2 regions of the Arthrobacter sp. FW306-07-I genome follow, and region 1 is predicted to be linked to the other one. Evidence: riboswitches for the same ligand, from Rfam matches in the RefSeq annotation. Region 1 holds a riboswitch; the other holds the start of a gene.
What was found. A riboswitch is a leader RNA that binds a small molecule or an ion and turns the genes downstream of it on or off. The one in region 1 is predicted to bind thiamine pyrophosphate.
Positions count from the first base shown of each region.

Region 2: another riboswitch for thiamine pyrophosphate. It lies ahead of thiD (bifunctional hydroxymethylpyrimidine kinase/phosphomethylpyrimidine kinase); the one in region 1 lies ahead of thiC (phosphomethylpyrimidine synthase ThiC).

Region 1 is NZ_CP084551.1:91,370-98,295, reverse strand. It holds gene lpdA (dihydrolipoyl dehydrogenase) at 1-143, shown strand, start outside; gene LFT46_RS21120 (dihydrolipoamide acetyltransferase family protein) at 169-855, shown strand; gene thiC (phosphomethylpyrimidine synthase ThiC) at 1,198-2,928, opposite strand; TPP riboswitch at 2,926-3,035, opposite strand; gene LFT46_RS21110 (alpha/beta fold hydrolase) at 3,642-4,466, shown strand; gene LFT46_RS21100 (hypothetical protein) at 4,820-4,963, shown strand; gene xylB (xylulokinase) at 5,219-6,619, opposite strand; gene LFT46_RS21090 (sugar-binding transcriptional regulator) at 6,616-6,926, opposite strand, start outside.
Region 2 is NZ_CP084550.1:2,531,027-2,537,952, forward strand. It holds gene obgE (GTPase ObgE) at 1-959, opposite strand, end outside; gene rpmA (50S ribosomal protein L27) at 1,076-1,339, opposite strand; gene rplU (50S ribosomal protein L21) at 1,403-1,711, opposite strand; gene thiD (bifunctional hydroxymethylpyrimidine kinase/phosphomethylpyrimidine kinase) at 2,048-3,568, opposite strand; TPP riboswitch at 3,576-3,673, opposite strand; gene LFT46_RS11725 (Rne/Rng family ribonuclease) at 3,849-6,926, opposite strand, start outside.

The sequences.
Region 1 (6,926 bases):
AGCTGCTACCTGAACTGACCCTGGCCCGGCAGGAAGGCCTGACCGTGACCCAGCTGGCCCGGAACATTCACGCGCACCCCACGCTCAGCGAAGCAGTCAAGGAAGCCCTCCACGGGGCAGCCGGTCAAAGCATCAACATCTAACCACGACCAATCAGAAAGAAAACCCATGACTACCACCAACGACATCCCAACCCTTCAAGGAACCACGCTGCCCCTCAAGGGCATCCGGCGTGCAGCGGCTAAGCAAATGGTTACCGCATGGCAAGCACCTGCATTTCATCTCACCGTCGAAGTAGATATGACAAACGCCCTCACGGTGAAATCGGTGTCCCCCCAGTCAACCGTGACTGACCGACTCATCTCTGCCGCAGCCACCGCGTTATCGGAAAATCCGGAACTCAACGCCCACTACTCCGAGGAAGGCGTGACCACGTTCGAGGACATCAACATCGGGATCGCGGTCGCAACGGATGCCGGACTGACCGTCCCCGTCATTCACCGTGTACCCAGCATGAGCCTGCCCGACATCGCCCAAAGGCGGCGTGAAGTTGTCGAAAAGGCCCGTGCCAGGAAGCTGGGCATGGCCGACATTTCAGCAGGAACCTTTACCATCTCAAATCTTGGGATGCTCGGCATCGACCGCTTCGATGCGATCATCAACGTCCCACAAGTGGCCATCCTCGCCGTAGCTTCCACACGCCAGCGGTACGTCATGCTGGACGGCCACGCCGAATGGCGCCCCATATCCGAACTCACCCTCACCTGCGACCACCGGGCCGTAGACGGATCCATGGGGGCCGTCTTCCTAAAAAGGCTCAAGGAACTCCTCGAAGCCCCCATCACCACGCCCTAGGCAAGCAACCCCTCACAGAAGGCGATCATGGCGACAGCATCAACTAAAGAGTCCTGCCACTCCCCGGCTTTGAGACAAAACCAGCCCGTCGGACCGCAACACCTGGAGCGTTATGTTGCCCGGAAAGCCCCCGGGCCAACCCGCACCACCACATTAGACCTTCCCAGTTAGGCCCACGAGCTTTCCCATGGGCTGCCATGGTCGTGAACAGCATCCACCCCACGGGCGTTGCGGTGTCGACGTTCCCCCGCCGCCCAGTGAGCTGCCGTGGCAGTCGAGGCTCCGTGCACGGAAAGGTCCTATGCGAGGGCCCGCGGCGGCAGTCGCAGGCCCTCGCCATTTCTAGGGGTTGAGGCGGGCGGGTTCGGGGAGGTAAACCTTGCCACCGGCTTCGCGGAACTCTGCGCTTTTGGCGTTCATGCCCGCGATTACTTCCTGCTCGGATGCTCCACCGAACTGGTCCCGGATGTCTTGGCTGATCCGCATGGAACAGAACTTCGGCCCGCACATCGAACAGAAATGCGCCGTCTTCGCCGGCTCCGCGGGCAGCGTCTCGTCATGGAACTCCTCCGCCGTGACCGGGTCCAGGGACAGCGCGAACTGGTCGCGCCACCGGAACTCGAACCGGGCCTTAGAGAGGGCGTCGTCGCGTTCATGCGCGCCCGGGTGGCCCTTGGCGAGATCCGCTGCATGGGCCGCGATCTTGTACGTGATCACTCCGGTCTTCACGTCATCCTTGTTCGGCAACCCGAGGTGCTCCTTAGGCGTGACGTAGCACAGCATGGCGGTGCCGTACCGGGCAATCTCCGTGGCCCCGATCGCGGAGGTGATGTGGTCATACCCCGGTGCAACATCGGTTACCAACGGCCCCAGGGTGTAAAAGGGTGCCCCGTCGCAGAGTTCCTGCTGACGTTCGACGTTTTCACGGACCAGGTGGAACGGGATGTGACCGGGTCCTTCGACCATGACCTGCACGTCATACTTCCAGGCCCGCTTGGTCAGTTCGGCCAGGGTGTCCAGTTCAGCGAACTGGGCCGCGTCGTTGGCATCCGCCGTGGAACCCGGGCGCAGACCGTCACCCAGGGAGAACGCGACGTCGTACTTGGCGAAAATCTCGCACAGTTCGTCGAAGTGCGTGTAGAGGAAGTTTTCCTGATGGTGCGCCAGGCACCAGCCGGCCATGATCGACCCGCCACGGGACACGATCCCGGTCACCCTGTTGGCGGTCAGCGGAACGTACCGGAGCAGGACCCCGGCGTGGACGGTCATGTAGTCCACACCCTGCTCGCACTGCTCGATCACGGTGTCCCGGTAGATCTCCCACGTCAGCTCGTTGGCCTGCCCGTTGACCTTTTCCAGCGCCTGGTAGATCGGCACCGTGCCAATCGGGACCGGAGAGTTACGGATGATCCACTCACGGGTCGTGTGGATGTCATCGCCCGTGGAGAGATCCATCACCGTGTCGGCGCCCCACTGGGCCGCCCACTGCAGCTTGTCCACCTCCTCGGCAATGGAGGAGGTCACCGCAGAGTTGCCGATGTTGGCGTTGATCTTCACCAGGAACGCCTTACCGATGATCATCGGCTCGGACTCGGGGTGGTTGATGTTGTTCGGAATGATCGCCCGGCCGGCGGCGACTTCGGAGCGGACCAGTTCAACGTCGCAGTTCTCCCGCACCGCCACGAACCGCATCTCCGGGGTGATGATGCCCCGTTTGGCGTAGTGCATCTGGGTGACGGTCCTGCCGTCGACGGCACGCCGGGGAACAGGCTGGGCACCCTTCCACTCGGCCGACGCAGCACCGCGCCGCACCGCGGACCTGCCGTCATCGAGCAGGTTCCGTTCCCGGCCACCGTAAGGCTCGGTATCGGCCCGCAATTCGATCCATTCGGACCGGAACGGCTCCAAGCCCATCACCGGATCACTGCCAGGCCCCGCTGTCCGGTAGACCGTGAAGGGAGGATTCTTCACCCCGTTCGGCGAATCCTCCAAAGCGATCTCCGTGACAGGGACGCTAATGGCGTGTTCCGGGTCATGGGCATACGCGAGCGAATGCGAATTCATGGCGTTCATGAGTGATTTCCTACTTCCTTCGCCGGCATGACCCGGACAGGTTCAACGGTCACGAACTGCATCAGCCCGATCTCAGCCCCTGCACCAGGGCCCCCGTGTGGATGTGACCAACCTTACAGAGCAGTCGGCGAGACGCAACAGGCCCCCACTGACAGTGCTTCCGGGGCGTTGGTCATCTGGGTTATCAACAACCAGCCTTGGCAGCGTAGAAGAATCCACTAATTCCGCTGTCTGAGATCGCCGCAGCAACTCTCTTGAGCTGCCGTGGAGATCTCGGACAGCAGGCCCTCTTAAAAAGATGGTCTACTGAAAGTAGAGATCTGGATGACAGCTCACACCGCCCGAATAGGGCACACCCAAACCTGGCACCGGGCGTCTTGACTTGGGTCCAGAAAGAGGAACTTGGATCCGGGGCCACTGAAAGGCTTGGTCCCGCCTGCGCCCACACCCGGGGCTACTGCTGCAATGGGAGCTACCCCAACGGCTCCCGACCTCCAGCCGTGGCTAACCCCACTTGACCCCAGCTGTGGACGGAATAGAGTCACCACGGTCAGCTTGTCTGAGCCTAAGCACGTTGACGGAGCCTTGGGCATGTAACGGGCTGAATCGACGTCACCTTAAAGGCCATAGTGGAAGGATCCCTGGGATTCTCTATTTCCCGTGGATAGTCTGGGGCAGGACGCCAATTAGCGAGGGTCAGTGAGAACGTGAACGTGATCGAAGCAGCTGCTGCGGTAATCGGCCGGAACAATGTCACCATGTTCGGCCGGGATGATGGGCCTGTGATGATGTTTGCCCACGGTTTTGGCTGCGATCAGGCGATGTGGCGGAAGCTACTGCCCTATTTCGTTGATGATTACCGGCTGGTGCTTTTTGACCATGTTGGTGCAGGGCACTCGGACATCAGTGCCTATGACTGGGAGAAGTACGGAACCCTGGACGGGTACGCGTCGGACCTGCTGGAGATTTGCGCCGCTCTCGGCCTTGAGAACGTCATCCTGGTGGGCCATAGTGTCAGCACGATGATTGCCATGATCGCGGCAGTGCAGGACCCGGACCGTTTCTCCCACCTGGTCCTGCTTGCCCCTTCACCCCGTCATACGGATGACCCCTACGACGGCTACGTGGGCGGATTTTCGCGGGAAGACATCGAGGGCCTGCTGGCATCTCTAGACAGCAACTATTTCGCCTGGGCCGCGGCCGTAGCGCCCATGGTGATGGGCAACCAGCAGGAGCCGGAATTAGCGGAGGACCTGCGGGTGAGCTTCTGCCGGACAGATCCGTCCATCGCACGGCACTTCGCCGGGGTAACCTTCTTTTCCGACTCCCGCCCTGAACTGAAAAAGGTGCGCACCAACTGCCTGATTCTGCAGTGCTCGGACGATCGGCTTGCCCCGCCGGAAGTGGGCGCCTACCTGCACAAGAATGTGCAACACAGCACCCTGACGCAACTCCATGCCACCGGCCACTGCCCCCACCTCAGCGCTCCGGAGGAAACGGCCCGGGCGATTCTGCACTACCTCGACGCCCGCTCGTGACAGGTGCCCCCGGCCCACCCCCGCTCCACTTACGGGTGGGTACTCCCCCAGGGCCTAACGTCATGCTTTCCGTATAGGCGTCATCGCAGAATTCGAACGTTCCCTCATCAAAGAACACCGGAGGGAAGGGATCCCCCTGGCCACGGAGCGCTGCGCCTACAAGGGACCGGAACACCCATATGTCGGAACAGGTACGTCGGAACAGGCTGCAGAACTGGTAGAGCGCGCCGCAACCAGTTCCGAACGCCGTCCTTGCCTCAATGATCTGGGCTTTCCGGGCAGAGAACGCCAGCGGTTGGGCCGGCCGCGCGGTTCAGGTCCCACGGCAGCCCCAGCCGTCTAGGGTGAAAGATATGGAAAGGACCAAGTCCGGGGAACTGGAAGGGCAGAGATCGATCAACGAACTGCTCGACCAACCCATCGGTGACTCACCCGTTCAGTTGGGGCTGCCCATCCTCCTACATGTGAAGCCCGGCCAGTTCCGGCGACTCTCCTGACCCACCACGCCTTCCCACAGGTGCGGCAGCGCCTCGTCGGCTCCTCCAAGGAGGACCGGATCCAAAGATGAAATGTCCCTGAAGCCGAGGTTGGGCCGGTTGTGCACGCTGGCGGGCACGTGGAGCCCTCTGCACAGCTCATAGGCTGTCCCCCCTTGTGTACAACGCGCCCCGATCCTTGCTCCCGCCAAAACCGGCGATGGTCTCCATGCCAGCTCCAGGGAGCAGCTTCTATAGATCGAACTCAGAAGTAGCTCAGAGTCCGTAGACGTTTTTGCGTGTCTCGATGTAGCGTCCCCGGGCCTCGGAGCCCCAGTGTCCGTCGGGTTCGTAGGCCGCTTCAACGCTTCGGTGCCAGTCGGGAAGGCTTCCGGAGGCGGCCCATGCCGCTTGTCTAGCAGCCCCTAGCGCCACGTATTCTTTGGTTGTCGGGATCTCGACGGGCATCCCGAAAATGCTGGCTGCGGCCTGGCGCAGTGCCCTGGACTTCGATCCTCCGCCGATCAGCAGCACTTTATCCGGCGCCACACCGGACTGTTTAAGAATGTCGATGGCGTCGGCCAGTGAATTGAGTACACCCAGAACGGAGGCGCGGGCGAGGTTCTGCGGGGTCATGTTGCTTCTGCGCAGTCCGGTCAGGGATCCGGTCGCGTGGGGAAGGTTGGGGCTCCGCTCCCCGTCCAGATACGGAAGGAATGTCAGCCCTCCTGCGTCCGGGTCGGCGGCCATTGCGAGGGAATCAAGTGCCGACAGGTCTATGTCAAGCATTGAGGCGGTCGCGGTCATGACCCGGGCGGAATTGAGCATGGCCAGGAGGGGTAACTGGTTGCCCGTGGCGTCCGCGAAGCCGGCGACCGCCCCGGTCGGATCCGGGACGGCGGATGGTGTTGTGGTGAAGACGGTTCCGGAGGTTCCGATCGAGACGACGATTTCGCCGGGCCGGACGCCCAGTCCCAGGGCTGCTGCGGCGTTATCACCTGCACCTGCTCCCAGGAGCGCCCCGTCAATTCCCCACCCACTTTGCACGCTTCCGGCCGGTTCGTCAGAGGGCACTACCCGTGGAAGCTGAGGAACGCGTCCGAAGAAGCGTTCCAGCAGGTCGGTTCGGTAGGTGCTGGTCACGGCGGAATAGTAGCCGGTGCCCGAGGCGTCGCTTCGGTCGGTGGTGAACTCGCCGCCCAGAGCGCCGTTGAGCCAGTCATGAGGCAGCACTACTTGTGCGATCCGATTCGCAGCGTCCGGTTCGTTACGTGCCAGCCATGCCAGTTTGGTGATGGTGAACGAAGCGACAGGGACAAGGTTGACGGCGTCGACCCACCTTTCGGGTCCCAGTTCTTCCCGGAGCCGCTCCGCGTCTTCAGCGCTGCGGGTGTCATTCCACAGCAGAGCCTCATACACGGGTGTTCTGGAACTGTCGAGGGCGACCATTCCATGCTGCTGGGCGGCAACACTGACGGCAGCAACGGAACCACCCAGACGGTCCGCGCCGGCTGCCTGCCACGATTCACGCAGGGCGGATGTCCAGACTAGGGGGTGCACCGATGTGCGGTCGGGGTGCGGGGCCGCTGCCGAAGAGATGACGTCTCCGCTCTGTGCATCCACGGCGAGAACTTTGCAGGACTGGGTGGAGGAATCCACTCCGATGACCGTGCTCATTGGTTTTTCTCCTCATCTCTCATGTCATTGAGGGCTTTGGCCAGCGGCTCATCAATGATCAACGTGGTGACAAAGCCGGCCCTGGCCACGGCACGCACTGCCTCCGCCCTGGCTTCCCCCTGGGCGATGGCTATCACCTGGGGGGTGCGCTGCAGTTGCTTGATAGTGACGGCTATGATGCGCTCGTTCAGCCCGGATTCGACCGGGGCACCCGCTGAGTTAAGCAGCCGTCCCGAACATTCCGCTATGGCCCCGGCCAGCACCGCTTCCTCGCGCACTGCCGGGTCTGCCCTCTCCCATACCGTGG
Region 2 (6,926 bases), on a different replicon from region 1:
ACGCGGTAGCCGCGCGATTCGAGTTCCGGGCGTACAAACTCTGCCATGTCCTTGCCGTCCGGCAGGTCCACCTTGTTCAGCGCAACCAGGCGGGGGCGGTGGTTCAGGGGAACCACTTCGCCGTCCTGGCCGGCATAGCTCATGTCGACGGCGTACTTCTCCAGCTCCCCCTCGATGATGGCGAGGTCGGAGAGCGGGTCCCGGTCCGATTCCAGGGTGCCGCAGTCCAGCACGTGCACCAGGGCAGCGCAGCGCTCAACGTGGCGCAGGAAGTTGTGGCCCAGGCCGCGTCCCTCACTGGCGCCTTCGATGAGGCCGGGGACATCGGCGATGGTGAAACGCACATCGCCTGCCTGCACCACGCCGAGGTTGGGAACCAGTGTGGTGAACGGGTAGTCGGCGATCTTGGGGCGGGCGGCGGACATCGCTGCGATGAGGCTGGACTTGCCCGCGGACGGGAAGCCCACCAGTGCAATGTCCGCGATGGACTTCAGCTCCAGCACGATGTCGCGGGAGTCACCCTCAAGGCCCAGCAGGGCGAAGCCAGGGGCGCGGCGCTTCTGGGAGGAGAGTGCTGCGTTGCCGAGCCCGCCCACGCCTCCGGCGGCCGCCACGTACTCGGCACCTTCACCTACGAGGTCGGCGAGCAGGGTGCCGTCCTTGGTCTTGACCACGGTACCGTCCGGCACGGGAAGCACCAGGGTCTCGCCGTTCTTACCGCCGCGCCAGTCACCCATGCCGGGACCGCCGTTGCTGGCATGCCGGTGGGGTGCGTGGTGGTAGTCGAGGAGTGTTGTGGTCTGGTGATCGACGCGAAGGATCACGTCACCGCCGTTGCCGCCGTTGCCGCCGTCGGGTCCACCCAGGGGCTTGAACTTCTCGCGGTGGACGGAGACGCATCCGTGGCCGCCCGATCCGCCGGATACGTGCAGGACTACCCGGTCTACAAAGCTGGCCACGTGGATCTCCTCAAATGCTGTTTACCTGGCGTCCGGAACGCCACATCGATTGTAATGCGGTTAAAAGAACAGTGGAGCGGACCCACAGGCCCGCTCCACCGCTTCAGAACTTGTTGTTACTCTGCAGCTGCAGCAGCAACGATGTTGACCACGCGACGACCGCGGCGGGTGCCGAATTCAACGGCGCCCGGGGTCAGTGCGAACAGGGTGTCGTCACCGCCACGGCCAACGCCGGCGCCCGGGTGGAAGTGGGTGCCACGCTGGCGGACGATGATCTCGCCTGCGGAAACTACCTGGCCGCCGAAGCGCTTGACGCCGAGGTACTGAGCGTTGGAATCGCGACCGTTGCGAGTGGAGCTCGCGCCCTTTTTATGTGCCATCTGAAATGCCTGCCTTTAAAATTCTGGGGAATCTGTTGGAAAACCTGAACAGTAACCGGTGGGTTACTTGATGCCGGTGATCTTGACCTTGGTCAGTTCCTGGCGGTGACCCTGGCGCTTCTTGTAGCCGGTCTTGTTCTTGTACTTCTGGATGACAATCTTAGGACCACGGAGGTCCTGGAGGATTTCAGCCGTAACAGTTACCTTGGCCAGGTCAGCGGCGGCGGAGGTGACTTTGTCACCGTCAACCAGGAGCAGTGCGGGCAGCTCGATGGTGCTGCCGGCTCCACCGGCGACGCGGTTCAGGGTAACGAAGTCTCCAACGGAAACCTTCTCTTGGCGGCCGCCTGCGCGGACAATCGCGTACACCACTTGGGAACTCACTTCTCTCGACGTTTATTACAAAATTTGCGTGCGGCACCCGGCTCGGAAATTGGCTGGGATCCCGCTGTGCCTCAACGCCGTGGATTCCCCGGGGAAATCCGTGAGCCGTCCCGGTGGAGCAGTCCGCTTGTTATACACAGCAGAATGCCCCAGGGTCATAACCCAAGTGTTGGCGTAAGCACCGAAGATCCAGAATACGCTAAATCCGTCCACGGCCGCAAATGAGGCTGGTTCCGGCGGCCCCGCTGTGGTAGTAACCACAAACCCGGCGGGCAGCACCGCAACCATGCCACTCCATCATAGCGGCGGCGCTGCCGGCAGCGGTCAGGAATGAAGTCTCGGCGCGTCGAAGAATTCCACTTCCAAGCGGCAGGACTGCTTGAACGCGGTGACCATCGCTGCTCTTTCATGGTCCGACGCTTTCCGCCCCGCCCCATCCACGATGGCGATGGCCCGGCGGGTGGCTTCGGCGAAGCCCTCGTCGGCGTAGGTGCGCAGCCACGCCGCGTAGGCGTGCCCTTCAGGCTCACAGCTGGAAAGGAACTGGGAGTGCAGCTTCCTGCCCACCTCGGCGTAGAGCCAGAAGCAGGGCAGGACGGCTGCCGCCAGGACTGCGTAGCTGCCCGACGCCGATGCTGCTGTGAGGTGGTCAACGTAGGCCTTGGTGACGGGGCCCAGGCCGCCCTGGACCGGCCGTGTGCTGAGCCAGGAGCGGTGGAGTTCCGTTTCCACTTCGAGGCAATTCTGGGCCGATCCTGCCCAGAACAATTGTTCGGCCTCCGAGGGGGCCAGGGCGCTGGTGCGGGCCAGAACGCGGGAGTACCCGTTGAGGTAAAGGGCGTCCTGGGCCAGGTAGTAGGCGAAGTCCTTCTCGGCCAGGTCTCCCGCGGCCAGGCCGCGGATGAAGTCAAGCGCGTAGATGTCGTCGAGGTCCTGTTGGGCTTCCGTCCATAGCCGGGCCGCGAAGCCGCCTTCCTGCAGTGCCGGCCGCAGATGGTGGAAGTGGTGCACTGGCCCGTTCCCCCGGCCCACTGACAGCTGGCCCGAGTTCTCGAGGGCGCCGGCCAGCCAGGGCTTGACGGTCCGCAGTGTTGCTTCCCAGTCGCCCAGGCGTGCCTGCACGGTTGCCATTGCGGAGGAAAGGGAGCATCCCGTGCCGTGGCTGTTGCGGGTGGCAATACGGGGTCCCGGGACTTCCACTATCTCCTCCCCGAGCAGGCCCGCGGTGTTGACCAGAGCGTCCGGACAGCGCTCCCCCGCCAGGTGCCCGCCCTTGACCAGGATTGTGGCCCCGGTGGCATCGGCCAGGCGCCTGCCCTGGGCCAGCGCCTCATCCCAGCTCTCCGCAGGGGCAGCGCCCATCAGCATGGCAAGCTCGGGCAGGTTGGGGGTGATGAGGTGGGCAAGGGGCAGCAGTTCCCGAAGTGCCGCTTCCGCCGATTCCTTCAGCAGCCGGTCGCCGCTGGTGGCAACCATCACCGGATCGAGAACCACGACGTCGGGACGCACCTTTTCGAGCCAGCCGCGCACAGTGCGGATCACTTCCCTGTCACCCAGCATGCCGATCTTGACGGCGTCGATGTTGATGTCGTCGCTGACGGCATCCAGCTGCTGGGCCAGGAAAGCGGCCGGAGGAACGTGCACGGCCTGCACGCCCTGGGTGTTCTGGGCTGTGAGGGCGGTGATGGCGGCCATGCCATAGCCGCCATGCGCGGCGATGCTCTTAAGGTCTGCCTGGATGCCCGCTCCGCCTGACGGGTCCGAGCCCGCGATGGAGAGGACGCGTGGAACGTCACGGCCTGCCGGCAACGCAGTGGGTGCATCGAATGCAGCTGGCAGGGGCATGGAAAGGGTTGAAGACAAGAGACATCCCTTCGCCGGTACTAGCCGGACAGGTTCAACGGGTGTGGATCTCAGCCGGCCTTTTGCGCGGCACCCCGTGTCGGTTTCCAGCCTAGCCGCTGGGGCGTATTCCCAGGAAAGGTGACAGCACCTGCCGCAAAGGGGTGGGTGCCGCACGCAGGAGTCCCCGCCCTGGGACTGTTCCCCGTGTCATTCACCGGGGAACCGTCCACAAAGCGGGGACTCCTGAATGTGTCTTTGTTGCCTGTCCGGGGCTTCCGGCTTACAGCTCCGAAGCCGGGACGCCGACGCCGAGGATAATCGGTTCCGCTGCCGCCTTGCCCGGTTCGGCGGTGGCCTGTGCCTTATCCATTTCCGGGGCCTTGGCCGCGTGCGAATGGCCTCCGGCAGTCGACTGGACGTTTTCGTGGTGCTGGACGGCGGTCTCGTTGGCGGCACCCTGCGCACGGCTGGCACCCCGGTGGCGCCGCGGACGGCGCTGCCGGGACTGTTCCAGCGTGTGGTCCGAATAGTCCTTTTCGCCTGGAACTTCCACCGCGGTGCGGGCTTCCGCTCCCCCGGCTTCAGCCCCTGATTCCGGCGTGGCCGGTGCCGGTGCGGACGGTTCGGCTGCCTGCGGCACCTCCGCGGTCCTGGCCGGAGCGTCCTCCACGGACGACGCCGGCTGGCCCAGGTGGGCGAACGCTTCAGCGAGCCGGTCCAAGGTGAGAGCCGGCTTGGGCTGCTGCTCCTCCGCATGCTCCACGAACGGAAGCGGGACTTCCTCGCCACCGAATGTCAGGACAGCCGCCGGACGCGTGGGGGCGTCGGCGTCGTGTTTCTCCTCCGCCGGAGCCGGCGCAGGCGGGGCGGCGGGCACCTGCCGGGTTGCCGCCACCTCTTCGTCGTGCAGGTGGGCGGCGTGGGCAGCAGCGGCGATGTTGGCCAGGGCAAGGCGGGTTGCTTCTGCCTTGGCATGCCGCTCAGCGTCCGTAGGGTCCGGGTGGACGGTGTGGACCTGGACGGCAGGAGCCGGAGCGGCCTCGGGCTGCTGGCCGTTGCGTCCGCGCCGCCGCTTTCGTTCGGAACGTGCGCCCGGCTGGTTGTTGTCGGTCCGCTGGCTTTCGGTGCGGTGGGCTTCCGGCCGGGCTTCGGGCCGGTTGTCATTGCGCTGGACGTGGTGGTGCTCGGCGGCCACGACATTGGCCCTGCGGTGCTCCACGGGATCGTCGTGGGTCACCACGCCGCGGCCGGCGCAGGCCTCGCACTGCTCGCCGAAGACTTCCAGGAGCCCGGTGCCCATGCGCTTGCGGGTCATCTGGACCAGGCCGAGAGAGGTCACTTCGGCAACCTGGTGCTTGGTCCGGTCGCGGCCCAGGCATTCCACCAGGCGGCGCAGCACCAGGTCGCGGTTGGATTCGAGCACCATGTCGATGAAGTCGATCACGATAATGCCGCCGATGTCGCGCAGCCGCAGCTGGCGTACCACTTCCTCGGCAGCTTCGAGGTTGTTCTTGGTGACGGTTTCCTCGAGGTTGCCACCGCTGCCGGTGAACTTGCCGGTGTTGACGTCCACCACGGTCATTGCCTCGGTGCGATCGATCACCAGGGAGCCGCCCGAGGGAAGGAAGACCTTCCGTTCGAGGGCCTTGTGGATCTGCTCGTCGATGCGCCAAGCGGAGAAGATGTCCTGGTCCTTGGTCCACTTCTCGAGGCGGCCCACCAGGTCCGGGGCCACGTAGGTTACGTAGGCCTCGATGGTGTCCCAGGCTTCCTCGCCCGAGACGATGAGCTTGGAGAAGTCCTCGTTGAAGACGTCGCGGACCACCTTGATGGTCAGGTCCGGCTCGCCGTAGAGCAGTTCGGGGGCCAGGATCTTGGTGGAGGCCGACTGGCTTTCGATGCCTTCCCACTGGGCCCGCAGCCTGTTGATGTCGTGCGTGAGCTCTTCCTCGGAAGCGCCCTCGGCGGCAGTGCGAACAATGACGCCGGCGTGCTCGGGCAGGCGGTCTTTGAGGATGCGCTTGAGGCGGTTCCGTTCGACGTCGGGCAGCTTGCGGGAGATGCCGGTCATGGACCCGCCGGGTACGTACACCAGGTAGCGTCCGGGCAGCGAGATCTGGCTGGTGAGGCGGGCACCCTTGTGGCCCACGGGGTCCTTGGTGACCTGGACCAGGACGGTATCGCCGGACTTCAGCGCGTTTTCGATGCGGCGCTGCTTGCCCTCGAGGTTCACCGCTTCCCAGTTGACCTCGCCGGCGTACAGGACCGCGTTGCGGCCGCGGCCGATGTCCACGAACGCCGCTTCCATGGACGGCAGGACGTTCTGGACCTTGCCCAGGTACACGTTGCCGATCAACGAGTCCTGCTGGGTCTTGGATACGAAGTGCTCGGCCAGCACGCCGTCTTCGAGGACCGCGATCTGGATTCTGTCGTCGCGCTGGCGAACGATCATCTGCCGGTCAACGGACTCCCGGCGCGCCAGGAACTCGGCTTCGGTGATGACCGTGCGGCGGCGGCCCGTGTCGCGGGATTCGCGGCGGCGCTGTTTCTTGGCCTCCAGGCGGGTGGAACCCTTAACGCTGGTGACGCGGTTGCTGGCGGGTGCCTCGCTCACAGTCCGCGGGGCGCGCACGCGCGTGACCGTGTTGGGGGGATCGTCGTCTTCGCCACCCGTAAGCTCAAGGTCCTGGTCCCCACGGCGGCGGCGACGGCGGCGGCGGGAGGTCACGCCGTCCTCCACCGTCCCGGCCGTGTCCTCGTCGGCTTCGTCCTGGGCGTCGGCGTCAACGCTGCCGTCCTCGTTGTCCTCTTCAGCCCTGTCGCCGATCCGGCTGCGGCCCCTGCGGCCACGGCTGCGGCGCCGGCGGCGGCTGGAGGAATCCTCAGTGTCTTCGGTTTCTTCCTCCTCAGGCTCCTCGGCGACGGGCGCTGCGGGACGGACCACAGTGCTGAGGTCCGGTGCCTGGAAGAGCACGGAGGTGGGCGACGCGGGTTCCAGGAACAGGGAAGCGAAGGGGCTTGCGGCAGCTTCAGGTTCTCCGCCGCTGGACGCGGCCGGAGTTTCCTGCGCCGGTTCAGCGGATTCCGCGGTCGGCGCGGGCTCCTGCACCGGCGCCTGCGCGGCGGCGGGCTCCTGCACTGCTTCCTGAACTGCGGCTTCAGGTGCTGCTGATCCCTCAACCACGGCTTCGGTGGCGGGAGGTGCCGGTTCGGCACTGGCGGGGGAAGCAACCTTGCGGGTGGCTACCCGACGGCGGCGGACCGGTTTGCTTTCGACGTCTGCCGCTGGTTCGGCAACAGGTGCGGCGGCGGGACTGCCAGCGGCGGCAGCATCAACAACGGGGCCGGCAGCAACGGC